DNA from 2 places in the Nakamurella flava genome. Region 2 is predicted to be linked to the other one. Evidence: riboswitches for the same ligand, from Rfam matches in the RefSeq annotation. Region 2 holds a riboswitch; the other holds the start of a gene.

Region 1 (14,245 bases), on a different contig from region 2:
CTGCCCGCACGATCCGACGATGACGTTGGCACCCTCGTGCTTCAACCGGCCCATCGCGGTGTGCTTGACCGGCGCCTCCTTGGGCGAGAACGGGTCGAGCTCGACGATCCAGCCGAACCGGTTGGGTTCGTTGACGTAGCCCTCGGCGCGCGCGTCGAACCGCGGGTCGATGTTCTCCCAGCCGTAGGTGCTCTCCTTGTCGGCGAGCCCGTACCGCTTCTCGGCGGGCGAGGTGCCGGCGGCATGGAAGTAACCGTTGAAGTTCTCCTCGCCGGACAGCACCGTGCCCCACGGGGTGGTACCGCCCGAGCAGTTGCCGAAGGTGCCGAGCACGGTGCGACCAGCCGGGTCGTCCTTGGTCTTCAGGGACGCGGTACCGGCCGCGGCACCGTCCACGGAGAACGGCGTCGAGGCGGTGATGCGGCGGTTGTAGCCGCTGCCGACCACGGGACGCCAGGGCTGGCCGGCCTTCTCGCGGCGCAGGTGCACCACGGCCATGCCCTGGGCGGCCATCTCGACGGCCCGCTGCCGGTTCAGGACGGCGGGGTCGGACGTCTCCGAGAACATGATCCCCGGGTTGGTGTACTCGTGATTGCAGACCAGCAGGGCTTCCCGGCCGTCCTTGCCCGGCAGCATCAGCAGGTCGGTGTAGTCGTTGTTGTAGCCGAACTGCCGGGCCTGCCGCTGCGCGGTCTGGTTGTTCACGTCGAACGTCTCGGCCGGATCGAACAGCGGGTCGCCCCAGCGGATGATCGGCGACCAGGTCCAGCCCGGCGGCACGGTCAGGGCGTCGACGTCGGCGGGTACCGGGGCGATCGCGGTGAAGTCGATGCTGGCCCCAGCGGTGCTGCGGGCGGTCGCGGCCGTCGGGCCGGCATCGCCGGCGGCGGTGGCCGCGTCCGGCACGGCCGGGTCGGCCGCGGCCGCGGCCGGCAGCGCACCCAGCGCGGGCAGCACCAGGGTCAGCGCGCCGACTCCGGCGCCCTTGAGCATGGTGCGGCGGGTCAGGGCCGCGGAGACGACATCGCGGAAGTAGATGTTGTCGGTCTCGTTGGGGACCGGCTGGGTGCAGGCGTCGGCGCACTTGAGGTGACAGGTCACCGGGCTCCGCTTGCCCCGGGTGTGGCCGAGCATCGGCAGCAGGCGACGGCCCCCGGCCGTGGGATCGACGGACGAGTGATCGGACGGAGCAGCGGTCACCGGGTTCTCCTTCGGGGCAGGCGGCGTCCCCCTCGGACAGCGGGAGACCAGCGGACGGCGGCGGCCCGTCGCAGGTGAAAGCTATGAGAGCCGCCCGAGCGTGGCGTCGACGTGCGGTGACCCGTCGGTGAATGGTCCGTGACCGGATGGTGACGCAGTGCGGTTTCCCCTCACCACGACGGTGCACGGACCGTGCCCGGAGGGGTGGTGCACCCCGCTGCGGCGGCACGGGGGATGACACCGGTGCGGCCGACCCCCCTTCGGGTCGGGGGCTGTCACCCGCGCGGGACGCCGTCCCCGGTGGTCGACTGTCGCCCATGTTCGGACTGCTGCACACCTGTGGTCATGTGCTCGACGGCGAGTTGCTGGAGCGCTGGCGGGCGCACCTGTGCGGCCTGTGCCTGACCCTCCGCGACCGGCAGGGCCAGCCGGCCCGGGCGCTGACGAACACCGACGCCGTCGCGCTCGCCGTGCTGGTCAACGCCCAGAGCAGAGCGGCGGTGGCCACCCGCACCGCGGGCCCCTGCCCGCTGCGCGGCATGCGCCCCGCCCCGGTCGTGTGCAGCAGCAACGACGGGATGCGGCTGGCCGCGACCGCGTCCGTGACGCTGGCCGCCGCGAAAGCCCAGGACCGACGGGTGGAACGCGAGAACGACCTCGGCGCAACCGGTGTCGTGCAGCGGGGCGTCGACCGGGCGACGGCGCGCATGGCCCCGTCGCTGATCCGGCGGGCGCAACGGGACACCGAGATGGCGGAACGGATCGACCTGCACCGCACCGTGCGACAGCTCGCGGACCAGGGGCGGGGCGAACGGGCCGTCCGGGTCGGAGATCCGGTGCTGTCGGTCACCGGGCCCAGCGCGGCCGCCGCCGGTCGGATCTTCGCCGCGTCCGCCGGTCTCGCCGGTCGCCCGGAGAACGAGTCCAGTTTGCGGGCCGCGGGCGAGGCGTTCGGCGCGCTCGCCCACCTCCTGGACGCCGTGGAGGACCTCGACCGCGACCGGCGTACCGGTGCGTTCAACCCCATCCTGGCCACCGGCACCCCGATTCCGCTGGTGCGGCGGGACTGCGCCCGGCAGGTGCGGCGTCTCCGTCACCACCTGGGACGGCTGGACCTGGACCGCACGAGCCCGGACGCCCGCCTGGCGCTGCGACTGCTGGGCGACGGCACCCACCAGGCCGTGCACCGGACGTTCGATCGGGCCGCCGCCGGTCCGGGGTCACCGGACCGGACTTCGGGCGCCGGCTGGCCCACCGACCTCCCGCCACCGGTGCCGAAACCGCCGTCCCGGCCGCCGTTCTGGCCCAGGCTCCTGCCCTGGATCGGCGTCTACTGCACCGGCTACGCCTGCTGCGCCGAACACGAGAACCCGTGCACCGGCCAACGGCACCCACCCGCGTGCAGCGGCGGGGACGGGTGCGGGGACTGCGGGGATTGTTGCGACTGCTGCGACTGCGGATGCGACTGCTGACCGCGGGTCTGACCGGGCCTCCTTGGGGTGGTCGTCACCGGCAAGGCGGCGCCCAGCGATAGGGGACGGCCATGCTGCCGGGAGGCCATCGGAACACGGGGGGGGGCGACATGGTCAGTCCGCAGGCGGTCACCTGGTTCGAGGAACATCTCGCGCCGGGGTCGAACGCCCCACCGGCGGGTCCGTCACTGCCCGCCGACGTCCGGATCGAGACCGCCGGGGACATCGGCGACCCGGCCTTGACGGCCCGGTGGTTCGTGCCCGCGGCGGCGGACGTCGAGACGGTCATCGCGGTGGACGCCCCGTGGCCGGCTGCCGTGCTCTTCCTGCCCGGCTCGAAGGTCGCCGGCGGCGCGGACCCCTCCGCGTGGGCGGCCCAGTTGGCCGCGCGGAGCGGCGTCCGGGTGCTCCTGCCGTCGGGCGACGCCCCCGGCGGTCTGTCGTCCGCGGCAGTGCGCTGCTACCACTGGCTGCTCGCCGACGCCGGCTACTTCGGCGACCACCTCGCGATCGTCGCCGAGGGTGATGCGGCGGCGTCGGCGCTGGCCGTGCTCGGCGACCTGGCGCGGGCCGACCACGGCGGGGACGGCCCGGCGCTGCTGGTGCTGCTCTCGCCCTGGGTCGACGGCCAGGTGGCCGACCCGCTCGACCGGGACCGGGGCGAGATCTCCGCCCCCGATGCCACCGACCTGCGCCTCGGCGGCGACCTCGTCCACACGGTGTCGGGTCTGCGCCGACGGGCGCCGGAGATCCTGCCGACCGCCCCCGGGACCGCCACCGACATCGAGCTGTTCGCCGTGGGGCAGGTCATGGTCCACGTCGGCAGCGCCGAGATCCTCGTCGGCGACGCCCTGACCGCGGTCCGCGCGTTCGCGGGTCAGGACATCCCGGTGACCCTGCGGGTGTGGCCCTACCAGCAGCACGGATTCCACCGGCCGATCGGCAGTTTCCCCGAGGCCGACCTCCTCACCGACGACATCGCCGGCGCGGTCCGGGCCACCCTCCGGACGGCACCGTAGGCCGCCTGGAGGTCGGTCGGGGTCACTTCCACGGACGTCACCGTAGGGCGACCCGCACCGCGGTCACGGTCACTCCCAGGCGAGCCCCCCACCGGACTGGTACTCGATGACCCGGGTCTCGAAGAAGTTCTTCTCCTTCTTCAGGTCCATCATCTCGCTCATCCAGGGGAACGGGTTGTCGACCGCCGCGTAAAGCGGCTCGAGACCGATCTGGGCGCAGCGTCGGTTGGTGATGAACCGCATGTACTGCTCGCACTGGGCGGCCGTGAGGCCGAGCATCCCGGTCGGCATGGTGTCGCGACCGTAGGCGATTTCGAGTTCGCAGGCCCGGGCCAGCATCCCGCGGACCTCGGCCTGGAAATCGGTCGACCACAGGTGCGGGTTCTCGATCTTGATCTGGTTGATGACGTCGATGCCGAAGTTCAGGTGGATCGACTCGTCCCGCAGGATGTACTGGTACTGCTCGGCGATGCCGACCATCTTGTTGCGGCGGCCGAGCGACAGGATCTGCGCGAAACCCGTGTAGAACCACATGCCTTCGAAGATCACGTAGAACGCGACCAGGTCCCGGAGGAAGGCCTGGTCGGCCTCCGGGGTGCCGGTGCGGAACTCCGGATCCTCCAGCGACTGAGTGTACTGCAGCGCCCAGGCGTCCTTCTCGGTGATGGACGGCACCTCCCGGTACATGTTGAACAGCTCACCCTGGTCGAGCCCGAGCGAGGTGCAGATGTACTGGAACGTGTGCGTGTGCACGGCCTCCTCGAAGGCCTGCCGCAGCAGGTACTGGCGGCACTCCGGGTTGGTCAGCTGCCGGTAGACGGCCAGCACGATGTTGTTCGCCACCAGCGACTCCGCGGTGGCGAAAAAGCCGAGATTGCGCTTGAGCATGAGCCTTTCGGCGTCGGTCAACCCGTCCCGCGACTTCCACAGGGCGATATCGGCCTGCATCGACACCTCGGTCGGCATCCAGTGGTTGTTGCATCCGGCCAGGTACTTCTCCCAGGCCCAGGTGTACTTCAGCGGGAGCAGCTGATTGACGTCGGCGCGGGCGTTGATCATCGACTTGTCCGACACCGACACCCGGCCGCCGGTGCGGTCGATGTCGCCCAGACCGGTGGCCGACACCGCCCCCGGCGCAGCGACCGGGGCCGGCGCCGTGGGGGTGGACGGGGCGGGCGTCGGGCGCGGCTGGGTCGGGACGGCGGCGGGAGCTGGCGGGGCGACGGTGGCGGTGGCGGTGGAACCGGCCGGCTCGTCGAAGGTGGACCAGAAGTCCGTCATGAGGGGACCTTTCGAGAGTTCAGGGATCGACAGTGCAGGGCGGGCGGCTACTGGCAGGCCTCGCACTCGGGGTCCTCCAGGGAGCAGGCCGCCCCCGCGGGTGACGACGGCGCCGGCACCGCGACCGTGACCGGCACCGGCACCGGGGCCACCGTGGTCGGCGAGACGGCGTTCAGCTTGCCGTCGGTGCCCCGCAGGGTGGACTTCTCGACGTGGCTGGCCGACGTCGACCGCAGGTAGTAGGTGGTCTTGCAGCCGGTGGTCCAGGCCAACTGGTACAGCTCGTCCAGCTTGCGGCCGTTCGGGTCGGCGACGTAGAGGTTGAGCGACTGGGCCTGGTCGATCCACTTCTGCCGCCGGGACGCCGCGCGGATCAGCCAGCTGCCGTCGATCTCGAACGCGGTGGCGAACAGCGCCTGCAGGTCCGCCGGGATGCGGTCGATGGCCCGCAGCGACCCGTCGAAGTACTTCAGGTCGGCGACCATGACCTCGTCCCACAGACCCCGGTCCTTCAGGGCGGCGACGAGATACTCGTTGATGACGGTGAAGTCACCGGACATGTTCGCCTTGACGTACAGGTTCCGGTAGTTCGGCTCGATCGACGGGCTGACGCCGACGATGTTGCTGATCGTCGCCGTCGGTGCGATCGCCATGACGTTGGAGTTCCGCATCCCGACCGTCCGCACCCGCTCCCGCAGGCCGCCCCAGTCGAGCCGGGCGGTGGTGTCCTGGTCGAGATCGCCGCCGCGCGCCCGCGCCAGCAGGTCGATGGAATCCAGCGGCAGGATGCCCCGGCTCCACAGCGAACCGTCGAACGAGGCGTACCGCCCCCGTTCGGCGGCCAGCGCCGACGACGCCGAGATCGCCCAGTAGGACACGTGTTCCATCGAGACGTCGGCGAACTCGACGGCCTGCTCCGAGGCGTACGGCAGGCCGAGCCGGGAGAGCGCGTCGGCGAACCCCATCAGCCCCAGGCCGACCGGACGGTGCCGCAGGTTCGACCGTCGGGCCGACGGGATCGTGTACATGTTGATGTCGATGACGTTGTCGAGCATCCGCACGGCCGTCGTCACCGTGCGCCGCAGCCGCTCCACGTCGAGTTCCGCGTGCGCCCCCTCGCCGGCGATGTGTGCGGCCAGGTTCACCGAACCCAGGTTGCAGACCGCGGTCTCGGCGTCGGTTCCGGCGCTGGTGTTGAGGGTGATCTCGGTGCACAGGTTGGACGAGTGGACCACCCCGGCGTGCTGCTGCGGGGACCGCAGGTTGCACGGATCCTTGAAGGTGATCCACGGGTGGCCCGTCTCGAACAGGGCGGTCAGCATCCGTCGCCAGAGCGTCACCGCCGGCACCCGCCGGTGCACCCGCAGCTCGCCGCGATCCGCGGCGGCCTCGTACTCGGCGTACCGGGCGGCGAACGCCGGCCCGTAGAGGTCGTGCAGGTCCGGGGTCTCGTCCGGGGAGAACAGCGTCCAGTGGCCGCCGGACCGCACCCGGCGCAGGAACTCGTCCGGCACCCAGTGCGCGGTGTTCATGTCGTGGGTGCGGCGGCGGTCGTCACCGGTGTTCTTGCGGAGCTCCAGGAACTCCTCGATGTCGATGTGCCAGGTCTCGAGGTACGCGCACACCGCCCCCTTGCGCTTGCCGCCCTGGTTCACCGCGACGGCGGTGTCGTTGGCGATCTTCAGGAACGGGACCACCCCGGACGACAGCCCGTTGGTGCCCTTGATGTGGGCGCCGATCCCCCGCACCGGGGTCCAGTCGTTCCCCAGCCCGCCGGAGTACTTGGCCAGCAGGGCGTTGTCCTTGATGGACGAGAAGATGCCGTCCAGGTCGTCGTCCACGGTGGTCAGGAAGCACGAGGACAACTGCGGCCGGGTGGTCCCGGCGTTGAACAGCGTCGGCGTCGAGCACATGAAGTCGAACGAGGACAGCAGCCGGTAGAACTCGATCGCCCGCCCCTCCCGGTCGATCTCCCGCAACGCTATGCCCATCGCCACCCGCATGAAGAACGCCTGCGGCAGTTCGTATCTCGTCCCGTGCTCGTGCAGGAAGTAGCGGTCGTAGAGGGTCTGCAGACCGAGCAGGGTGAAGTCGTTGTCCCGCTGACCGTCCAGGGCGGCCCCGATCCGCTCGAGGTCGAATTCGGCCAGAACCGGGTCCAGCTGACCGAGTTCCACACCGCGGCGGACGTACGCCGCGAAATAGTCGGCGTACCGGTCGGTCATCTCGACGGCACTGGCGCCGTCCGGCGTGCCGGCCACCGCGGTCAACGCCTCCGACCGCAGGGCATCGGCCAGCAGGCGGGCGGCCACCCGGGAGTACCCGGGCTCGGTCTCGACCAGCGCCCGGGCGGCCAGCACGGTCGCCGACGCCAGCTCGGAGGCGGTGATGCCGTCGTACACGGTGCGGTCCAACTCGGCCAGCACCGCCTCGGGGGCCACGTCGGCCAGCCCGGCGCACGCCTCCGTCACCGATCGGCGCAGCCGGACCCGGTCCAGCGGAGCCGCGGTGCCGTCGGCGGCGACCACCGAGATGCTCGGCCCACCCGTCGGTTCGGCCGGCGTCGACCGCCGGGCCCGGCGATGCTCCTCCCGGTACAGGATGTAGGCGCGGGCGACGTCGGCGAAGCCGCCGCGCATCAGCGCCAGCTCGACCTGGTCCTGGATGTCCTCCAGGTCGATCGGCCGGGCCGGGGATCCGAATCGGCGGGCCAGGGTGGCGGTCACCTCGCCGGTCACGGTGGACACCTGGTCGCGCAGCCGCGACGACCGGCCGGCGGACTCGCCCTGGACGGCCAGGAACGCCTTCGTCACGGCGACCGCGATGCGACCGGTATCGAACTCGGCCAGGCTGCCGTCCCGGCGCACCACCCGCATGTCGGCGGCCGTCGGCGCCACGGGCACGGGATCGGTGTCGACCGGGAGGGGGGTCAGGGTGCTCGTCATGCTCTCTCCTCGCGAGCCATCGGAAGCCGATGACCTCGTCGGGAGGAAAGCGCAGCACCGGGACGACGGGCCACGCAGCGCGCGCCGACCACCCCGATTCCGCAGCCACCCTCCCACGGGGCGCACCGGCGGCGTGGGTCGGTGACCCACGCATCGAGGGCAGGTCTTCGGACTCACGGGCACGATCGGCCTCGGACGCGAACGCCCGACCGACCACCTACCGGCCGTCGCTTCCCAGGTCGTGTCGCAACCCAGTGCCGTCCCTCGGAGGGACAGACGGCTTTCGTTCCCATTCACCGCTGCGGGGCAGTCCCGGTCTCGCACCGGGTTCCCTGTTGTCTCCCGGCGGGTGACCGCCGGGAACCTTCGACGCAACGGACCCTACATGTGGGCTGCGCTCAAACTCGCATCACCACATGTCGTGTCGCGGTATGTCGTTCAGTCGGCGGCGGGCCGCCGGTAGACCGAGACGTGCGCGGCACTGTCGGCGGTGAACGGGGTGCCGGACCAGTCCGCCGAACGACTCTCCAACCGCAGGCCGGCGACCCGGGCCATCAGGTCGAGCTCGGCCGGCCAGACGTACCGGTGATGGGAGTCGAACCGCCGGTACGACCCGTCGGGCTGCCGGTTGAGATGGACCGAGGTGAGGAGCTGGCGGGCCGGGTCGAAGGTGTCCACCCCCACGTGGGTGTCGGTCACCTCGAACGGGACGGCCGTCTGCCCGGGCGGTAGCCGACGCAGATCGGGCACGCCGCACTCCACCACGAAGGCGCCACCCGGACGGAGATGCCGGGCGGCGTTGACGAAACAGCCGACCTGCTCGTCCTGGGTCAGCGGATTCATGATCGTGTTGAAGATCAGGAACACCAACGAGTACTCACCCACGACGTCGGGGCCCGCTGCGTCGGCCGTGGCCATGTCGCCTTCGGTCACCGGGATCTGGTCGGCCCGTACCTTGGCCCGCAGCTGCGTGATCATCGGCGCCGAGAGCTCGATCCCGACGACCGGCACCCCGGACTGCCACAGCGGCACCGCGACCCGGCCGGTGCCGATGGCGAACTCACAGGCCGGTCCACCGTCGGCCAGGGCCGCGAGCCGGGCGACGGTGGGCCCGACCACGGCATCGTCGAACATCTCCGCGCAGTCGTCGTCGTAGTTCCGTGCGATGGCCTCGTCCCAGATGTCCGCGGTGGTCATGGACGGCGAGCCTGCCCGGCCGAGGCACCGTGGTCCACCGGTTTTCACCGCTTCCCCGTGCTGCCACCCCACAGCGTTCAGCGCCCGGATGGGTCCACGCTCGTCGGCGGCTCGACAAGCCGTGGCAGCCGGTCGGTCCGCGCCGCCGACGCATCCCCGCCGTCGACCGGGCGAGCCGACGGGATCGACCCGCCGGCGGGTGACACCACCCGCAGCAGGCTCGTCTCGACCGCGGACCGGCCGACCGGGCGGAACGTGCCCGTCTCCAGGACCGACCGCAGTACCGGGCGGAAAGCCCCCGTCTCGGTGGCCGACCGGCCCACCGGCCGCAGACCACCCGTCGCCTCGGCGCCACCGCGGCGACCCGGCCGACCCGGATGGGCGCCGGAGTGCGGACCGAGCCTCTGGCCGGGGGCGTGTGGTCCCCGGCGGGCCGGTCCGACCCCGGGAGCCCCACGCCGCGGTCGCCACCGCGACACCAGCTCCACCGGCCCGGCCAACCCCGGAGCGGGCGGCCGGGTGTGCACCCGCTGGCGCACCGCCTCGTCGAGATCGCGCAGCACCCGGTGCACGGTGACCCGCACCGGCTCGGTCAGCTGCCACCCCTCCTCCGCCGGGTCGGCCCGCAGCGAGGCCAACTCGTCGATCCGGTCCCGGGCATCGCGCAGGGTGGCGAGGGTCGTCGCCACCACGGCCGCCCGGTCCGCCTCACCGTCGGTGCCCTCGGCCCGGGCCAGCGACCCGACCGCCGCGACCGTTACCGCCACGTCGGCGACCAGGGCGGCGAAGATCCGCCGCCGGTCCTCCCCGGCGGCCGGGTCGGGGTTCGGGTCGTCGCGGACGCCGTCCAGGATCGACCGGAACATGCTGCGCACCGCGATCGTGGTGTGCTCCAGCGCTTCGAGCTCGCCCCGCAGGTTGGCGCCCGTGTCCGGCACGCCCAACGCCCGCGGGTTCAACCGCCGACTGTCGGCCAGCTCCTGCAGGCCGGCGTCGATCTTCGGCAGCTGACGACTGAGTTCGCGGGCCGCCTCCATCCACCGCACCGCCTGCGCCTGCGTGATCGGGTCGCGCAGCTCCGCAGCGGCCCCGGCCAGCAACCGGGCCAGCTCACGGGCGAACCGGTCGACGGACTCGGCCGCCCGCCGCGGACGCACCGCCGGCGGCAGCACGACGTTGACCAGCACGCCCACCCCGGCGCCGACCAGGGTCTCGAAGATGCGGTCCGACGCCGCGGCCTCCGAACCACCCACCGCCAGCACCAGCATCGCGCTGATCGGCACCTCCAGGGCATGCGGTCCGAGCCGCAGCAGCTGACCCAGCATGATCGCCACGGCCAACAGCACACCCAGGCTCCACCAGGACAACCCCACGTAGGCCGAGAACCCGACCGCGACCAGCACGCCGAGGGTGACGCTGGCGATCCGTTGCAGCCCACTGGCCAGGATGTCCTTCAAGGTCACCTCGACCACCAGCAGAGCGGTCAGCGGCGCCAGGATCGGCACGGTCGACGGGAACACCGCCAGGGCGACGACGAAGGCGGCCACCGCGGCGCCGGACAACCGCAGGGCCCGACCGAAGGCCGCCGCACCCCGGACCCGCAACCGGGACCGGGTGTCCGCCAGCAGACGGCGCACCCGCGACTGCGGACGCGCCCCCGGCCCCCCTGGACCGACCTCGGACGTGAACACCTTTGCCATCCCTCCCGCGACCCGGCGCCGGGTCCACCCGGGCCGAGGAGACGGGCGGTGCCGGTCACCACCTCGCCGTCAACAGACGCCGGGGTACCGGTCGGGGATGCGCGGGACGACTGTGAGCTGGCTGTCCATCCGCGGCGGACGCCAGACGGTCACCGCGTCAGCGCAGGTAGGTGGTGGCCGTGCGGGCCGACAGCGCCTTGGCGAAGGCGATCGCGTCCCGCAGGGCCGACTCGCCCTCGGCGTCCGCGCTGATGCGCAGCGACAGGTCGTCGGCGGTGATGCTGCCCGTCATACCGTGGTCGGCCTCGCACTGCGGGTCGGCGCAGCCGGCCGGTTCCAGATCGACCCGGTTGACCGCCCCCCAGCCGATGGTCAGCGTCAATTCGCGCCCCAGCCGGCCCTTGCGGTACTTCTCCGGCCGGGAGACCACATGCGTCACCATCACGCTGCGCACGGCCGAGATGGGCACCGCCTCGCTGGTCACGATGCCGTGGGCCTCGTCGCCGTGTTCGGCGTCGCCGCCGTGGTCGTCGGCGTGGACGAAGATCAACCGGCTCGGCGTCAGGACGACCACCGACAGGTGCCGGCGGATGGTGTCGACGTCGAACGTCGTCTCCCCGTGCACCAGATGCGCTCCGACCTCCTCGTCGGCCAGGGCGATCTCCAGCGCATCGGCGACCAGTTCCGGGTAGTAACCGGAACTCTCGATCTTGTGCACCAGGTCGGTCGGCTGTCCCACAGGCATGTCCTCATGGTGGCACCCGGGCGGGCCGGCTGACCAATCCGGCCGCCGATGGGGACAGCCTGCCGGGGATGGGGATGCCTCGGTGGGGTCGGTCGCCGACCCCACCGAATCCTGCGTGCCACGCGATCAGTCGCGCAGGCGAGCCCCCAGCCGCTCCCCCGCCACCGCGAGGGCGGCGTCGCGCACGGCCGTGGCGTCCGCCGCGGTGAGCGTGCGATCGGCCGCACGCACCTGCAGAGCGAAGGCCAGCGACTTCGTGCCGGCCGGCACCCGGTCGCCGGTGTACACGTCGAACAACCGCACCGATTCGAGCAGCTCACCGCCACCACCGCGCAGGGCATCCTGCACGTCCGCGGCGGCCGTCCCCACCGGGACCACGACGGCCAGGTCGAGGTTCACCGCCGGGTACGGCGAGATGCGCGGCGCGACCGCCGGCACCGGGTCGGGCAGGCCGTCGAGGTTCACCTCGAGGGCCACCGTGCGCGGGGGCAGACCCAACCGCTCGACCACCGAGGGGGCCAGCTCCCCGGCGAAACCGATCGGCCAGTCACCCACCCGGATGCTCGCGCAGCGACCCGGATGCCACGGCGTCTGCTCGGCCGGCACCACCCGCAGGCTCACCCCGGCCACCCGGCCGACCCGTCGGGCCAGCTCGATGGCGTCGGCCCACCCGGCCGGACGACCCGCGCCCCACCATCCCGGCCGCTCCTGCGACCCCGGACCGGCCAGCAGCGCGGCCAGGTGCAGCGGCTGCTGCGGCAATGCGGCATCCAGCACGGCCAGCTCGGCGTCGCTCGGCCGCGCGTCGACCGTCGGCTTGCCCGGGGTCGGCGGGTTGGCCTTGGGCAGGAAGACCGAGCCGATCTCGTACAGCGCGAGATCCCGGGCGCCCCGGGACAGGTTCCGCTGGGCCGTCTCGACCAGGCCGGGCAGCAGACTGGTCCGCAGCTGCGGCTTCTCCGCGTCCAGCGGGTTGGCCAGGGTGACCGCGCGCCGACGCACGTCGTCGCCGCCGAATCCGAGGGCATCGAGCTCGGCGACGCCGACGAACGGGAACGACAGCACCTCGATCAGCCCGGCCGACGCCAGGTCGGCGGCGATGGCCCGGGTGCGCCGCTGGGTCGGCGTGAGACCGGTCCCGGCGGGCGCCACCGGCAGCACCGAGGTGATGGTGTCGTAGCCCTCCAGCCGCGCCACCTCCTCGACCAGGTCGGCCGGCCGGGTCAGGTCGGGCCGCCAGGACGGCGGGGTCACCAGGACGGCGCCGTCCTGGCCGGAGCCGGACACCGTCGCACCGACCTGCTCCAGCCGGCGCACCACGGTGGCCCGGTCGTACGGCCGGCCGGCCAGCCGCTCCGGCTCGGACAGCGGCAGCGTGATGGTCACCGGTGTGAACGGCTCGCCCTGGACGTCCGAGCGCCCGACGATCTCGCCGCCGCCGTAGGTGACGAGCAGATCCGCGGCCAACTCGGTGGCCGCCGCCGGGATGGCGGGGTCGACGGCCCGCTCGAACCGGCGGGAGGCCTCGCTGGGCAGCCGGTGCCGGCGCAGGGACCGGGCGATGGTCGGCGGATCCCAGGTCGCCCCCTCGAGGAGGACGTTCTCGGTGCCGTCGCCGATCTCGGTCGACGCGCCGCCCATGATGCCGGCCAGCGAGATCGGCCCCGACTCGTCGGCGACCACCAGGTCGCCGTCCGGCCCGGCGGCCAGCTTCCGGGTCGCCCCGTCCAGGGTGGTCAGCGTCTCCCCCGCGACCGCACGCCGGACCTCGATGGCCCCGGACAGCGTGTCGGCGTCGAAGGCGTGCAGGGGCTGACCGAGATGGACCATGACGTAGTTGGTGACGTCGACGGCCAGCGAGATCGACCGGATCCCCGCGGCGGCCAGCCGGCGCCGCAACCAGAACGGGGACGGCGCCGTGGGATCCACCCCGGCGACCCGCACGGTGGCGAACCGTCGGCAGCCGACCGGGTCGGCCAGGGTCACCGGCCAGCCCGGCTGCGCGCGGTCGGGCAGCACCCGCGCCGCGGGGTCGGTGAACGGCACGTCCCAGGCCGCGGCCAGATCACGGGCCAGACCCCGAACCGACAGCGCGTAGCCGCGATCGGGGGTGATGGCCAACTCGATGACCGTGTCCTCGGCCCCGATCAGGGGCCGTGCGTCCGTGCCGATCTGATCGGCCGGGGTGTCCCGGTCGAGCACCAGGATCCCGTCGTGCTCGGTGCCGATGCCCAGCTCGCGGACCGAGCAGATCATGCCGTCGGAGATCCGGCCGTACGTCTTGCGGGTGGCGATGGCGAAGTCACCGGGCAGCACCGCGCCCGGCAGGGCCACCACGACGGTGTCGCCCTCGACGAAGTTGCGGGCGCCGCAGATGATCCCGCGCGGCTCGTCTGAGCCGTCCGGTCCGTTGCCCGGGCCGACGTCGACCGTGCAGAAGCGGATCGGCTTCTTCAGACCGGTGAGCTCCTCGATGGTCAGCACCCGGCCCAGGACCAGCGGGCCGGTGGTCGGCGGCACGGTGTGCACCGCCTCCACCTCCTGCCCGACCTGGACCAGGGTGTCGGCCACCTGATCGACCGTGGTGCCGGCGGGCAGCGGGAGGACGTCGGCCAACCAGGCCAGGGACAGCCGCACGGCTCAGACCTCCGTTCCGAAAGCGGTGGTGAAGCGGACGTCGCCCTCG
Region 2 (14,245 bases):
GCAGTACGCCCGGGAACCGATCTCGCTGGACCAGACCATCGGCGACGAGGGCGATTCGCAGCTCGGCGACTTCATCGAGGACTCCGAAGCGGTCGTCGCCGTCGACGCCGTCTCCTTCACCCTTTTGCAGGACCAGTTGCAGGCCGTTCTGCAGACGCTGTCCGAGCGGGAGGCCGGCGTGGTCCGGTTGCGTTTCGGGCTCACCGACGGTCAGCCGCGGACTCTGGACGAGATTGGCCAGGTCTACGGGGTCACCCGGGAGCGGATCCGGCAGATCGAGTCCAAGACGATGTCCAAGCTGCGTCACCCGTCGCGCTCCCAGGTGCTGCGCGACTACCTCGAGTAGGAGCGACCGCTCCCCCACGACCCCGAGCGGGCCGGCCGACCACCATCGGCCGGCCCGCTCGTCGTCGGTCGCCCTGGTCGTCAGTCCCCGTCGATCAGTTGACGGTCGGCGAGGTCACGGAACATCCCCGGTTCGGCCAGCAGCTCGGCGTAGCCACCCTGCTGCACGACCCGTCCCCCGTCGAGGACGACGATCCGATCGGCGTGCCGGACGGTCGACAACCGGTGGGCGACGACCAGCCGGGTGACGTGCAGGCGGTCCAACGACGCGGCCACCTGCGCCTGCGCGACGTTGTCCAGCGCCGAGGTGGCCTCGTCCAGCAGCAGGATCCGCGGCGCCCCGGCCAGGGCCCGGGCGATGACGATGCGCTGCCGCTGTCCCCCGGACAGCGTCGCCGCGCCCTCCACGACGACGGTCTGCATCCCCATCGGCATCCGGCGGATGTCGTCGGCGACGCCCGCCGCCTCCGCCGCGTTCCACACCTGCTCCATCGACAGGGCGCGGGGGCCACGGATGTTGTCGGCCAGGCTGCCCGGGAACAGCGAACTGTTCTGCAGCACGGTGCCGAGCCGGCGCCGGACGGCTCGGGGATCCATCCGGTCCAGGGGGACCCCGTCGAACGCGACCACCCCGGAGGTCGGTCGCTCGAACCCCAGGACGAGCCGCAGCAGCGTCGACTTCCCTGAACCCGACGGGCCGACCACCGCGACGAACTCACCCGGTTCCACCGTCAGCGAGACGTCGTGGAGGATCTCCGGCCCGTCGTCGCGGTACCGGAAGTCGACCCCGACCAGGTCGATGCGGCCCCGCACGTGCACCGGGGCCGCGGTCGATCCAGCGGCGTGGCCGACCTCCGGTTCGGTCGCGAGGATGGGTTCGAGTTGGCGCAACGCCGGTCGCACACCGACCAGCTGGCTCGCCGCACCGAGCAGCGCAGCCGTCCCGGCCAGCACCTGGGCGAGCGCGGTGGTGATGACGACGTAGTCACCGGCGGTAGTGGCGCCCGCGCCGGCGAGCACCACTCCGGCGGTCACGGCCACCGTCCCCAGGGTCGGCCAGGCCGCCAGGGCGGTGGCCACCCCCGCCTCGTAGCGCGCGGCGCGGAAGGTGGTGCGGGTGAGCGCGGCGAACCGGGCGCTGAGCAGTCGCATGAACCGGTCCTCGGCCGCGAACGCCCGGATGCGGGCCATCCCCCGCATCGCCTGCAGGGTGCTTTCGGCGAGCACCTGCTGGTGCTCGACCTCCGCCTGCATCAGCGGTTGCCACCGGCGCAGCACCCACCAGAACAGGGCGGCCTGCAGCAGCACGCCGCCCAAGGTGAACAGCCCGGCGGTCGGGCTGTGCAGCGTGACCAGGACCAGGCTGACGACGACCACCGCCCCGGCGACCAGCGACGAGACGACCGCGTCGGTGACGACGCGGCGGAGGGTGTCGACCGTCGACGCCCGGGCCAGTAGGTCGCCCGTGCCGTGCCGGTGGAAGAAGCTGGCCGGCAGGCGCAGCAACCGGGCCCAGATCGCGTCACCGGCCACGGCGTCGATGCGGGTGCGGATCCGGGCCGTCACCCGTCCCTGCAGCAGGGCCAGGGCCGCGGTCGCCGCGATCACCGCCATCAGCGCGCCGACCAGGGCGGCCAGCCGCTGGTACTGCTGACCGGGGACGATCGAGGAGAAGATGGCGCCACCGGCCAGCGGCACCAGCATCGACAGGGCGGCGGCGACGGCGGCCGCGCCGACGACCAGCCACCCGTCCGGGGCCGCACCCCGGCCGGCCAGCCGGGCCAGCTCCCGCAGGCCCGCCCGCCGGGGAAGTTGCGGCACCGCGGACAGTCCGGTGCTCTCCAAGCGATCGACGAGATTCTGGTTCAGTCGCCGCCGGGTGCCCTCCGCCGGGTCGACGACGTCGGCCCCCCACCCCCGGGGGACCACGGCCACCGGCCGCCCGTCCAGCCGGGTGAGCACCGGGGCGACGAGATCGGTGCGGACCCCGCGACCCAGCTCGACCGTGCGGAGCAGATGGCCGTCCGCGGCGGCCCGGCGCCGCACCGCGTCCCACGGGTCCGCGGCTGATCCGGGTCGACCCGGGTGGGATTCCACGGCCGGCTCGACAGCGGTAGGACCGCCGGGCCCGGGCGGGCCGCTGGACAGGCCGAGCAGTTCCAGCAGCTCGCCGGTCACGTCCAGAGCCGCCGCCCGGCCGGTCTGCAGCGAGCCGACCGCGGCCCCCAGCTCGTGCAGGGCCGCCCCGTCGACCAGCGGGGAGACCGCCCGGCCGGTGGCCCGGTGCGCGCGGGACCGGGCGAGATCGTCGTGGTGGACGGTCACCGTCTCGACGAGCGTCTGGATCGTGGCGGGGAGCTCCTCCCCGGCCCGGCCGGACGCGGCGGGGTCCCACCCGGACCGGCCGGCCGCCAGGGCCAGGGTCGTGAGCCAGCGGGCGACGGCCGGGTCCTGCGCCGTGGCCCGTGCGGAGGGCAGGGGCAGCAACGTCGCGCTGCCGACCGGCCGGACCAGCAGCGGGCTGCGGCTCGCCGCGACGATCACGTCCCCGCACTGCAGGGTGGCGAAGGCCGGGCGATCCACCGGCCGGTGCCCGTCGGTGAGCGGCAGGCCGACCAGGACCGTGCCGTCCACGACCTCCCACCCGGCGCCGCCGGTCAGCTCGGTCGCGGTGGACAGCTCCCGGGTGGTGACGGGCCCGGCGGTCATGCCCGCACCAGCCGGGCGTAGGCGCCGCCCCGGTCGAGCAGGCTCTGATGGGTTCCCCGTTCCACGACCCGCCCGGCGTCGAGGACGACGATCTCCTCGGCGTCCCGCACGGTCGAGAGCCGGTGAGCGACGATCAGGCAGGTGCAGCCCCGTCGGCGCAGGGCCAGGTCGATGGCCCGTTCGGTCACGCTGTCCAGCGCGCTCGTCGCCTCGTCGAGCACCATCACCGCCGGGTCGCGCACCAGGGCGCGGGCGATCTCCAGGCGCTGCCGCTGCCCGCCGGACAGTCCCTGACCGGCCGGGCCCAGCACGGCGTCCAGACCGCCGGGGCGGGCGGCCACCACGTCCTCCAGGCAGGCGTCGCGGATCGCCCGGGCGATCGCCTCGTCGGGCACGGTGTCGTCGAACAGCGTCAGGTTGTCGCGGATGGAGGCCTCGAACAGAGTGACGTCCTGGTCGACGAACCCGACACCGTCGGCCAGCACCCGGCGGTCGACGGCCGAGCGGGGACGGCCGTCGAAGAGCACCTGCCCCGACGTCGGCTGCAGCAGACCGACCGTCAGGCGGGCGACGGTCGACTTCCCGCTGCCGCTGGCCCCCACGACGGCCACCCGGGCGCCGGGGCGCAGCTCGATCTCGACGTGGTCGAGCAACGGCGGGTCGTGCGCGCCGTACCCGAAGGCCACGCCGCGCAGGTGGACGGCCCCGCCCAGCTGGGACGGCGAATCCCCGGGGCCGAGCGTGGTCCGTCGTAGTTCGGTGACGATCTCGGGGTCCACCGGGGCGGCGTCGACGTCCTGCAGCCGCAGCACTGTGGCCGACAGGGTCTGGAACTGCCCGCCCAGGGTGGCCAGCGCCCCCAGCGGGGCCAGCACCGCGCCCATCAGGATCTGGACGGCGAGCAGCGATCCGAGGGTGAGCGAGCCGCCCATGACGAGCAGTGCGCCGACCGAGAGCAGCGCGACCGTGGCCAGGCTCGTCACGGCGACGGGGACGGCCTGCAGGGACAGCAGGCTGACGTCCTGCCGTTGCCGCACCGCCAGCAGGCGACCCCGGGCTGCGCTGATGCCGAGGATGGCCTGGTCCTCCGCTCCCCCGGCCTTGAGGGTCTCGATGAGGTTCAGCGAGCCGGACTGGACGACGGCGGCGTCGATCTGATCACGCATCTGCCGGTTGGCCAGGTCGCGCTGCCGGCGGGCGGTGAAGCGCAGCAGCACCGCGACGACCACCGCGGCGAGCAGGACGAGGCCCCCCAGCGTCGGGCTGATGACGAAGACGACCGCGAGGTAGACCACCGCGACGGCGGTGCTCAGGACCGCGGCGATCAGCGGACCGGACAGCAGCTCGGCCACGGACGCCCCCAGGCCCGCCCGGTAGGCGACGTCGCTGGCGGCGCGTTGCGTGAAGAACCGCATGGCCAGGCGGAGGATGCGCTGGGTCTGCCCCGCGTAGAGGCCGGTCGTCATGACGGTGCGCAGCCCGATGACGGCCCGCTGCTGGAGCCAGGTCACCAGGATCTGCGCCACCGCCGCGCCGGCCATCCCGAGCAGCACCAGCGGCACCACGGCCGACCGACCGCCGATGAGGTACCCGTCGACGAATGCCCGGGACAGGCCCGGCACCGCCAACCCGGGGACCACCAGCACCAGGCAGGCCAGCAGGACGAACCACAGCGGCGACCGGAAGGCCCGCAGCCGACGGCCGAGGATCCTGGCGACCGACGGTCGGCGACCGCCGGGTACGAAGTCCGGACCGGGGACGCCGGCCAGCACGATCCCGGAGAAGCTCCGGTCGAACTCGTCGTCGTCGACCTGTCGCGGTCCGGTGGCGGGGTCGTTGAGGTACCAGGTCCCCGGTTTCCATCCCTCGAGGACGACGAAGTGGTTGAGCTGCCAGAACAGGATGGCCGGCAGCGGGGCCCACCGCACGGAGTCCACCGACCGCCGGTACGCCCTCATCTGCAGCCCGTGGGCGCGGGCGGCCCGCAGGATGGACCGGGCGTTGCTGCCGTCCCGGGAGACGCCGACGTCCTCCCGCAGGGTCTCGAGCGGCTCCCACCGGCCGTGGTGGGCGAGCACGATGGCCAGCGCCGCGGCACCGCACTCGACGGCTTCCATCTGCAGGATCGTCGGACATCGGACCCGGGCCCGGCGGGGCGGCGGAGCGGGGTCCGCGGTGTCGGTCGGGGCGGCCGTCGTGGTCACGTCACCCACCCAGCAGGCTCTGGATCGGCTGCTGCTCGCCGATGACGACCACGCCGGACAGCACCGTCCCGGGGGCGATGGCGAACGGCGGCCCGGTGCGCGAGGACCACGCGTAACCGGACGGGGTGTCGGCGGTGTCGAGGGCGACCACGACCCGGTACGCACCGTCCTGCGCCATGGCCCCGGCCAGTTCGGAGTTGTCGCCGGCCAGCTGCAGGAAGTCCACGGGGTCCAGGGGCAGCACGTCGACCCCGACGACGCGGCCCAGCAGGTCGCCGTAGGCCCCGGCCGGGGCCGTGTCCGGGTTGAGCCGGGCCGGCATGCCGGGAACGATCGTGGCGGCCGCGTTCTGGTCGACGAACAACAGGGCGATCGGTCCGGCCTGGCCCGGCAGGACCTGTCCCACGACCTCGCCGGCATCGACGGCGGAGCCGACGGCCAGCGGTGACCGCCCGACGAGGACACCGGAGACCGGGGCCGCGACGTCGGTGATCGTCCCGTCCGACAGGCGAAGACGCAGCAGCGGTTGGGCGGCCGCCACCTCGACCGGTGCGGTGCCGGGGTGGTCGTCGGCCACGTCCGGGACCTCGGCGACGACCCCGTCGACGGCGGCCACGACCTGGACCAGCCCGTTCGGGGGCAGCAACGCCCCCGTTCCCGACACGGTGATCGGGGCGCGACCGACGAAGGCCCACACCCCGGCGGCGACCGCGAGCAGGGCCACGACGGCCAGGATCAACCAGCGGCGCGGCGACACGATCCGCAGCCTGGATTCCAGGCGGGTCTGCGCGTCGAGTGCGGTGACCGCCTCGTCCCGGAACAGACCGGGGGCGGGCGTCCCGCGGTCGGGAACGGGAACGGTCACGGGCATCTCCCCCTGGCTCGGCGGAGCGACCCTCGGATCGCCCCCCGCGACGAACTGGTCACCACGGCCGCCCGGCGGACGGTGCGGCCGGGCGACGAGAAGCCGGTCGACGGGTCAGCGGGTCACGAACGCTTCCTGAGCAGGTCGGTCGCCTTCTCGCCCGTGTGGATGAGGCGGCCGATGAGACTGCCGCCGGCGACGCCATCCAGCGCCTCGTCGTCGAGCTCCTCGTCCCGGGCGGCCCCCGCCACCACCTGGGGCGCGGATCCGGTCGTGCTGTTCTGGGTGGTGAGGTCTTCGGCGCTCATGGTCTTTCCTCGGGTCCGTCGGGCGGTGGGGCGATCGTCGGCCGGGCGCGTCCTTCAGGCCCGTCGCGGCTGTTCGTCGCTGCTCCGAAAGTAACGGCCGCCCGCCCGGTCCGAGCCTGGTCGATCGCCGGGCGCGCGGGTCACGGGAAGTGATCGATGGCGCGAGATCGGCCGCATCGGAGGGACTTTCGTTGCCACCGTCGGGTAGCGGCGACCGACCCTCCGGGGCGCGGTACCGACCAGCGGTCGGGATGCCCCGCCGGACCGGGTGACGGTGTTCCCGACCAGGCGACGCATTCCCGCTGCGACATTCCCTCCCGTCGACTCGGGAATCTCACTCCTTGGGGTCCGGCCGGGCCGTGCCTGCGACGCCGATGACTTCCACCGCCGGGGACGGTCCACCACCCATGACCGATGATGACGCCACCCCGCCTTTGACCACCCGGGTCCTGAGCGTGTCCCTGCCCGTCGCCGATCAGGACGCGGCCCTGGCGTTCTACACCGACGTCCTCGGGTGCGAACTCGTCATGGACACCGAGGTGTGGCCCGGCGCCCGCTACATCGAGGTGCGTCCACCCGGCTCGACCGTCGGCCTCGTGCTGCTGCGGCCCGACGGCCCGCTCCCGGTGGCCGTCCGGCTGGGTACCCCGGACGCCGACCGGGCGCACGCGGTGATCGCCGGTGCCGCGGTGACGCTGCACAACGACGAGGTGCTGCGGTGGGAGGACGTGCCGCCGATGTTCTCCTTCACCGACCCGGACGGCAACGGCCTGGTGTACCTGCAGGACCGGCCGGACTGACCGGTTTGGGCGCCGGCCGCGGGGTCACTGTCGATCAGGACAAGTGTGCGGACCCCGATCGAAGGAGATCGCGTGACCAGCTCGACCCCGAACACCCCCGCGGACGCCACCCCGGAACCCCAGGCCGATGCCGATCCGACCGCGGTCAGCGGCGGGATCCCGGCGCACGAGCCGAGCGACGCCGATCTGCAGAGCACGGCGGACACCTCGACGCCGACGGACGAGGTGCCGGAGACGGCGGCGGAGTCCGGCGCGGCCGACGACGAGCCGGACCGGGGCGAAGCGGCCACGGCCGATCGGCCGAGCCCGTTCTCCAGTCCGGCGGACCTGCAGACCGCCGGTATCCGCGACGCCGACCATCTGCTGGCCGAGAGCGAGGACGCCAGCGGGCAGGCCCGGGACGCCGCACAGGGCCTGCGGGGGGCCGAGCAGCCGGAGACCGTCGGTGACGGCACCGATCTGCCGGCGGCACCGGACGCGGAGACCCGGCCCCGGCAGCCCGAGTAGTCCGGTTCAGTCCGCTGCCGGTGGACGGAGGCCGAACCGCCCGGTGGTGACGTCGAAGGCGACGGCGTCGGTGTCGAACGCGGCCCCGATGGAGCCGTTCTCGCTGAGCCGGTCGACCGGCCCACTGGTCACCGGTCGCGGTACGCCCTGGCTGGTCGGTGCGCCGACCAGCCAGGCATCGTGGCCGGAGCGGACGGCGAGTTCGACGTCGTGGCTGGACAGCACCACCGGGATGCCCCGGCCGGCGGCGATCCGCTGCAGGACGGCGAGCAGCTCGAGGCGGGCCGGCGCGTCCAGGAACGCGGTCGGTTCGTCGAGCAGCAGCAGGGCGGGTTCCTGCGCCAGGGCCCGGGCGATCATGACGCGCTGCCGTTGGCCGTCGGACATCCGGACCAGCGGCACCCGGGCCAGGTCCTGGGCGTGCACGGCGGCGAGGGCCTCGTGCACCGCCTGGGAGTCCACGGCCGCCGAGCCCCGGCGGCGGTGCGGGTAGCGGCCGAGGTCGACGACGTCCGCGCCGCGCAGCAGCCCGGGGTCGAAGGACTCGGTGAGCACGACGGCGACCCGGGCGGCCCGCTCCGGTGGCGAGAGCCGGTCGAGTCGGGCGTCCCCGAGCGAGACGGTCCCGGCCAGCAGCGGCTGCAACCCGGCGACCGACCGCAGCAGGGTGGATTTCCCGCTGCCGTTGCCACCGAGCAGCACGGTCAGCCGACCGGCCCGGGCCCGCAGGTGCAGGTCGGCGAGGATCACCGTCGTCGCCCGTCGGCGGGCGATCGGGCCGCCACCGGAGTACCCGACCGTGACCCCGTCGAGGGTCAGATCGGCGCCGGATGCGGGAGTGCTCATCGAGCCGCCCCGGCGGCCAGGGTTCGGCTGCGCAGCAGCACGGCCACCACCACCGGCGCGCCGATCGCCGCGGTGACGACGTTGAGCGGCAGCACCCCGTCCGCTCCGGGCAGCAGGGCGACGGCGGCGCAGACCTGGCAGACGATGACCCCGATCAGCACGCAGGCCGGCAGCAGGCGGCGGTGGTCGCCGCGGCCGAGGGCGGCCCGGGCCAGGTGCGGGACGGCGATGCCGAGGAAGGCGATCGGGCCGCAGAACGCGGTCGTCGCCCCGGCCAGCAGGGCGGTGGCGATGATCACCCACCACCGGACCCGTCGCACCGGGACGCCCATCGACGCCGCGTACCGCTCACCGAGCAGCAGGGCGTCCAGCGGGCGGGCCAGCACGGCGGCGACCGCCAGTCCGACGACGACGGACGGCGCGAACCAGCGCAGGTCGGCCCAGGTGACCCCGCTGACCGAGCCGAACCCCCACAGCACGTACCGCTGCACCCGGCCGGGGTCGGAGAAGGCCAGCAGCAGGGACACGACCGCGCCGGTGGCCGACCCGATCATCACGCCGATCAGCAGCAGGGCGACGACCGACCGCACCCAGCGGCTGATCACCAGGACCAGGGCGAGCACGGCCAGCGCCCCCACCGCGGCGGCGACCACCGTCCGCGCCCGCCCGGTGGTGCCGAAGCTGAAGAACGCGGCGGCGGTCGAGGTCACCCCGGACACGGCGCCGGCGCCGAGGACCGAGACGGCCACCCCGAGCCCGGCTCCGGACGACACCCCGAGGATGTACGGGTCGGCCAGCGGGTTCGCGAACAGCGTCTGCATGAGCAGACCGGCGACGCCGAGGGCGGCCCCGGCGAGCAGCGCGGTCAGGACCCGGGGCAGCCGCACCTGCGAGAGCAGGGTCGCGGTGGTCGGGTCGACCTCGGCGTGCCCGCCGGTGACCAGGTAGCGGACGGTGTCGCCGACGGGGATCGAGGTCGACCCGATCCCGACGCACAGCACACTGACGGCCAGCGCGGCCACGCCCAGGACGATCAGCACCCATCCGGCACGCGACCGCCTCGGCCGGTCCGGCGCCGCGACGGCGCCGGACGGGTCGGTGGTCGGCGCCGGGACCGGCTTCACGACAGTTTCAGGTAGAAGGCGAAGTCGTGGTTCGGGGCCAGCTCGGGATGCAGGATCGCGACCAGGTCGCCGAGCACCAGATCGGGCCGGGCGACACCCAGCTCGTAGAAGTTGTTGCCCCCGGTCGCGGTGACGTCCTTGGCCGCGTTCCAGACGTTGCCCTGCTGGTAGGCGGTGAAGTCGGCGACCCGGGGCTCGTCGGCCACCGCTTCCGCGGCGGTGGTCCAGGTGGTGCTGGCCAGCCACACCGGGTCGGTGCCGGCCTTGGCCAGCACCGTCTCGACGTCGGTGCTGATCGAGCCGGTCGACGGGTCGTCGGCCCACGCCGTGGTGCCGGCCGCGTCCTTCAGCAGGCGGTTGAAGTACGAGCCGCCGCCGGGCACGTACCAGGTGCCCTGGTACGGCTGGCCGGGGACGGCCGACACCGGTGTGGTCCCGGCCGGGACGCTGGCCGCGATCTTCTCGTAGTCGCTGGTCAGCGTCGTGAAGAACTGCTGCGCCTGCTCCTCGGTACCGGTCAGCGCGGCGAAGTACTTGACCCACTCGGCCCGGCCCAGCGGGTCGTTCTCCAGCCATTCGGCATCGGCCAGCACCGGGATCCCGGCGGCCGCGATGGTCGGATAGGCCGGGTCGTCGTACCCGGCGGTCACGATGGCGTCCGGCTTGCCGGCGATGACGGTCTCGGCGTCGATGGTGCCGGCCGCGGCGAACTCCGTGACGTCCGGCTCGGCCGCCCGGGCGGCCACGTCCTGCTCGCTGATCAGCGACTTGCTCCCGACCCCGGTCAACGACGGCAGGATGCCCAGGATCGGGAAGTTCGGCAGGTGCGACGTCGACGCCGAGTAGATGGACTTCAGCGGGGTCGTCACCACAGTCGCGCCGGTCAGCGCGCCGGACAGCTCGGGGGTCGGCGCACCGCAGTGCACCAGCACGTACGACACCGGGCTACCGCCCTGGGTCGGCTGCTGCACCGTCAGCACCTGGTACGAGTCGTGGTACTCGATCGTGAAGTTCTTGGCGTGCTCGAGGGTCGACTTCACCGGGTAGTAGTCCGTGCCGGGCTGGTAGTCGGTGATGCAGCCGTCGGCGTCGAGTCCGGCGCCCGACGCCGGGGTGCTGGCCTGGGCATCGGTGGTGACCGTGGACGCGGGGGCGGCTGGATTCCCCGAGCCGCAGGCGGACAGCAGCAGGGCCGCGGCGGCCAGGGTGGCGAGCGGTGCGGTTGCCCGCAGGGCCCGCCGGGGGTGGCGCGGTCGACGGCCGTCGACGGGCTGGGCGGTGGCTGCGGTCATCGTGGTGCGTCTCCTGCTGATCCGGCGGGCGGCTCGGTACCAGCAGACGACCGGACGGGTCCCGTCAGCCCGGACGGCGTGGGCGCGTCGGGCCCGGCGGGGTCGCCGGCTCGCCCGCGACCGTCCCTCGCGGTCCCGAACGCCACCGGCCGGTGGCCGGTGCATCGATGGCAGGTCTTCGGACTTCCGGGCGGGCCGGGGAGCGCGGACGCTCACCCGGTGTCCTACTGACCGTCGCTTCCCGGGCCGCCTGGGCGGACTCCAGTGCTGGACGTCGCCGCGGCCGGAGCCGGAGCGACGTGACGGTGGTGGTTCCCGGTCACCGCTGCGGGGCAGTCCCGGATTCGCACCGGGTTCCCTGGTGTCCCACGGGGCCGGCCGGACCGCAGTGCGGGCCGTCGGATCCGTGGACCATCGACGCCCGGAACGCTACCCGACCGGGGAACGGCCTCAGACCCAGGCGATCAGCAGCAGGCTGGCCGGCAGGCACAGCAGGGCGAACGCGGCCAGCAGCACCCCGACGACGGCCCCCGTCGGGAGCGAGCGGGGGGCCAGCTGCCGGCGGACGCGGGTGGCGGCGGACGGGCCCGACGGGTCGGCGGACACCGCACCCGGGCCGGGCCGTGGGACCGCACCGGACGGGCGGCCGTCGACGGGGCCGGTCTCGGCCACCACCCCGGGCGAGAGCGCCACCCGGGCGACGGCGGCGGCGACCGCGCTGCGTCCGGTCACTCCGGCGGCGACGTCGTCGGCGAGCATCTCGACCAGCTCGGCCACCGACCGGGCGGCCGCGCGGACCCCGGGGACGGCACCGAGCGCGGACGCCCAGGCCTGGAAGGGCAGGGTCAGCAGGTCGTGGCGGGCGGCCAGGTGGGCGCGTTCGTGTTCGACGACGGCGGTCAGCTCGTCCGGGCGCAGCAGGTCGAGCAGGCCGGCCGAGACGACGACCCGCGGATGCCAGCCGGGCACGGTGTAGGCGACCGCGGTGGCCGACTCGAGCACGTGCACGACGGCCGGCCGTTCGCTGCGGGCCACCGAGCGGGGCGTGGTGAGCAGGTCGACCAGCCGGCGGTGGGCCCGTCGGCGGCGGACGGTGAGCACCGTGGTCCAGGCCAGGTTGGCCAGCAGGACCGCGCTGATCGCCGCGGCCAGCGCACCGCAGACCCAGCGCCACCACGGCAGCCGCAACTCGCCCGCGAACAGCGACCCGAACCAGGTCGGGATGGCCTCGGTCAGCGTGTGACCGGCCGGGGCGACGGACAGCAGGACGAGACCGCCGACGACGGAGAAGCCGGCGGCCAGGCAGACCGCCTGCCAGAGCAGCAGGGCGGGGCCGGGGGCGCGGGCGGGCCAGCCGGCCCGGGCGAGCAGGAAGCTGACCGGCCCGGCCAGCAGCAGCCCGGCGACCACGTACCCGACCGCGATGCCGGCGGTCGTCAGCACCGGTCCGCAGGTCCCACCGCGACGGCCCCCATCGAGCCGCTACCGGCCTTCCAGCGCCTGCCGCAGGGCCTCGGCGTCACTGGCCGAGACGCCACCGACGAAGCGGGCCAGCGCGGCACTGCGGTCGCCCGCGGTGTCCAGGACCTGTTGCATGAGCGTAGCGGTGTGTTCCTCGCGGCTCGAGACGGCGCGATAGGTGTGGGCGCGTCCGTCGCGGATCCGTTCGACGACGCCCTTGCCCTCCAGCCGGGACAGCACGGTCAGCACCGTGGTGACCGCCAGATCGCGGCCGGCCAGGTGATCGGCGACCGCCCGGGCGGTCAGTGGTTCGTCGGCCGCCCAGAGCACCTCGACGACAGCCCGCTCGAGTTCCCCGCGTTGCGTGGTCACCCGACTCCTTCCTGGGTTGCCCCTCGACCGCCGGGTGCGGGCGGCCCTGCCCCTCCGGCGATCTTCTCGAATCATCTTCTACATCAGGTAGAAGTTCGTGGCCGATTCTACTACCGTGAAGGCATGACGATGCTCCGGGACAGGGTGCCGCACCGACCGTCGAGCCGGCCGATGGCCACGTCGGCCGAGCCGAGCGCTTCCCCGTGGCCGGAGGTCACCGGCCTGACCGCCCGCGAGGACCAGATCCTCGAACTGATCGGCGGGGGTCTGACCAACCGGGAGATCGGCGGCCGGTTGGGCATCACCGAGAAGACCGTCAAGAACACCGTCACCAGCGTGCTGGCCAAGCTCGGGATGCAACGACGCACCCAGGCCGCCGCCTACGTCGCCGTCCGCGGCTGGCGTCACGGCGGACCGACGGCCGCGCTGCGACCGGCGGGCTGACCGCTCCCCTCGGGCGCGCCCTCCGACTTCCGACGGAGCCCTCCTGCCGAGAACGCGCGCCCGAGGGGGCCGGCCCACTCCATCTCAGTCCGACGGTGGCCCCCCCACACCCCGGCCCCACCCGGCGCCCGGCACGCTGCGTCGCGCCGACGCCACGACGAGTCAGCCGGACTGGACACCGCGCACGAACGGGCTACCTCGACCCCCAGGTCCTTGTTGCGGACATCGGTACGGCAACACACTGACCAGCGCATCCATCGCGTCGCCGGTCGGGGGAAACATGGTCACAGCTGGGATCGACGCCTGCCCGAACGGCGGCGGTCGATGACGACCACCCCTCCCCCCGGACCGGCCGAGCCGGAACTGCAGCGCACGCTGGGCGGATTCCAGGTCTTCGCCATCTCCTTCGCGTTCATCTCCGTCGCCGTCGGCGTCTTCGGAACGTACGACGACCTGCTCCGCACGTCCGGCCCGGTGGGGATCTGGCTCTGGATCGTCGCCGCGGTCGGCCAGACCCTGGTCGCGCTGGTGGTCGCCCAGTTCGCGGCGCGGATCGCGTTGAGCGGTTCCTCCTACCAGTGGGCGTCCCGGCTGGCCGATCCCAAGGTCGGCTGGTTCTTCGGCTGGCTCACCTTCTGGTACCTGGCCATCGCCGTCGTCGCGATCGACAACGCCCTGGCCAGCCAGGCGCTCATGCCGCTGCTCGGGCTGGAGGAGGACGAGAACACCGCGCGCCTCATCACCGTCGTCGTCCTGCTGCTGCAGGCGGTCCTGGTGATCGCGTCGACCAAGCTCCTGGGGTGGGTCAGCTCCGGCGCCGTGGTAGTCGAGCTGGCCATCGTCGCGATCCTCGTCGTGGTGCTCCTGGTCGTCGTGGCCCTCAACGGCAGCGGGCACCCGGAGAACCTGTTCTCCCGCGGCATCGCCGCGGACGACCCGGACTACTTCGCCATCGGCGGCGGGCTGAT

The links. Region 2 has a riboswitch for cobalamin ahead of FDO65_RS00510 (ABC transporter substrate-binding protein). Riboswitches for the same ligand answer to the same signal wherever they lie in the genome.
Region 1: another riboswitch for cobalamin. It lies ahead of FDO65_RS15805 (ribonucleoside-diphosphate reductase subunit alpha); the one in region 2 lies ahead of FDO65_RS00510 (ABC transporter substrate-binding protein).

What each region holds. Positions count from the first base shown of each region.
Region 1 covers NZ_SZZH01000003.1:853,888-868,132, reverse strand. The annotation lists gene FDO65_RS15825 (PhoX family protein) at 1-1,134, opposite strand, end outside; gene FDO65_RS15820 (DUF5685 family protein) at 1,518-2,672, shown strand; gene FDO65_RS15815 (alpha/beta hydrolase) at 2,783-3,691, shown strand; gene FDO65_RS15810 (ribonucleotide-diphosphate reductase subunit beta) at 3,761-4,972, opposite strand; gene FDO65_RS15805 (ribonucleoside-diphosphate reductase subunit alpha) at 5,020-7,917, opposite strand; cobalamin riboswitch at 8,059-8,300, opposite strand; gene FDO65_RS15800 (methyltransferase domain-containing protein) at 8,356-9,114, opposite strand; gene FDO65_RS15795 (FUSC family protein) at 9,192-10,805, opposite strand; gene FDO65_RS15790 (DUF5998 family protein) at 10,972-11,559, opposite strand; gene pheT (phenylalanine--tRNA ligase subunit beta) at 11,686-14,196, opposite strand; gene pheS (phenylalanine--tRNA ligase subunit alpha) at 14,200-14,245, opposite strand, start outside.
Region 2 covers NZ_SZZH01000001.1:107,813-122,057, reverse strand. The annotation lists gene FDO65_RS00555 (RNA polymerase sigma factor) at 1-346, shown strand, start outside; gene FDO65_RS00550 (ATP-binding cassette domain-containing protein) at 427-3,054, opposite strand; gene FDO65_RS00545 (cysteine peptidase family C39 domain-containing protein) at 3,051-5,258, opposite strand; gene FDO65_RS00540 (HlyD family efflux transporter periplasmic adaptor subunit) at 5,260-6,123, opposite strand; gene FDO65_RS00535 (hypothetical protein) at 6,246-6,431, opposite strand; gene FDO65_RS00530 (VOC family protein) at 6,839-7,231, shown strand; gene FDO65_RS00525 (hypothetical protein) at 7,304-7,738, shown strand; gene FDO65_RS00520 (ABC transporter ATP-binding protein) at 7,745-8,584, opposite strand; gene FDO65_RS00515 (iron ABC transporter permease) at 8,581-9,708, opposite strand; gene FDO65_RS00510 (ABC transporter substrate-binding protein) at 9,705-11,000, opposite strand; cobalamin riboswitch at 11,173-11,360, opposite strand; gene FDO65_RS00505 (M56 family metallopeptidase) at 11,451-12,443, opposite strand; gene FDO65_RS00500 (BlaI/MecI/CopY family transcriptional regulator) at 12,483-12,833, opposite strand; partial or broken gene FDO65_RS00495 (response regulator transcription factor) at 13,050-13,277, shown strand; gene FDO65_RS00490 (APC family permease) at 13,602-14,245, shown strand, end outside.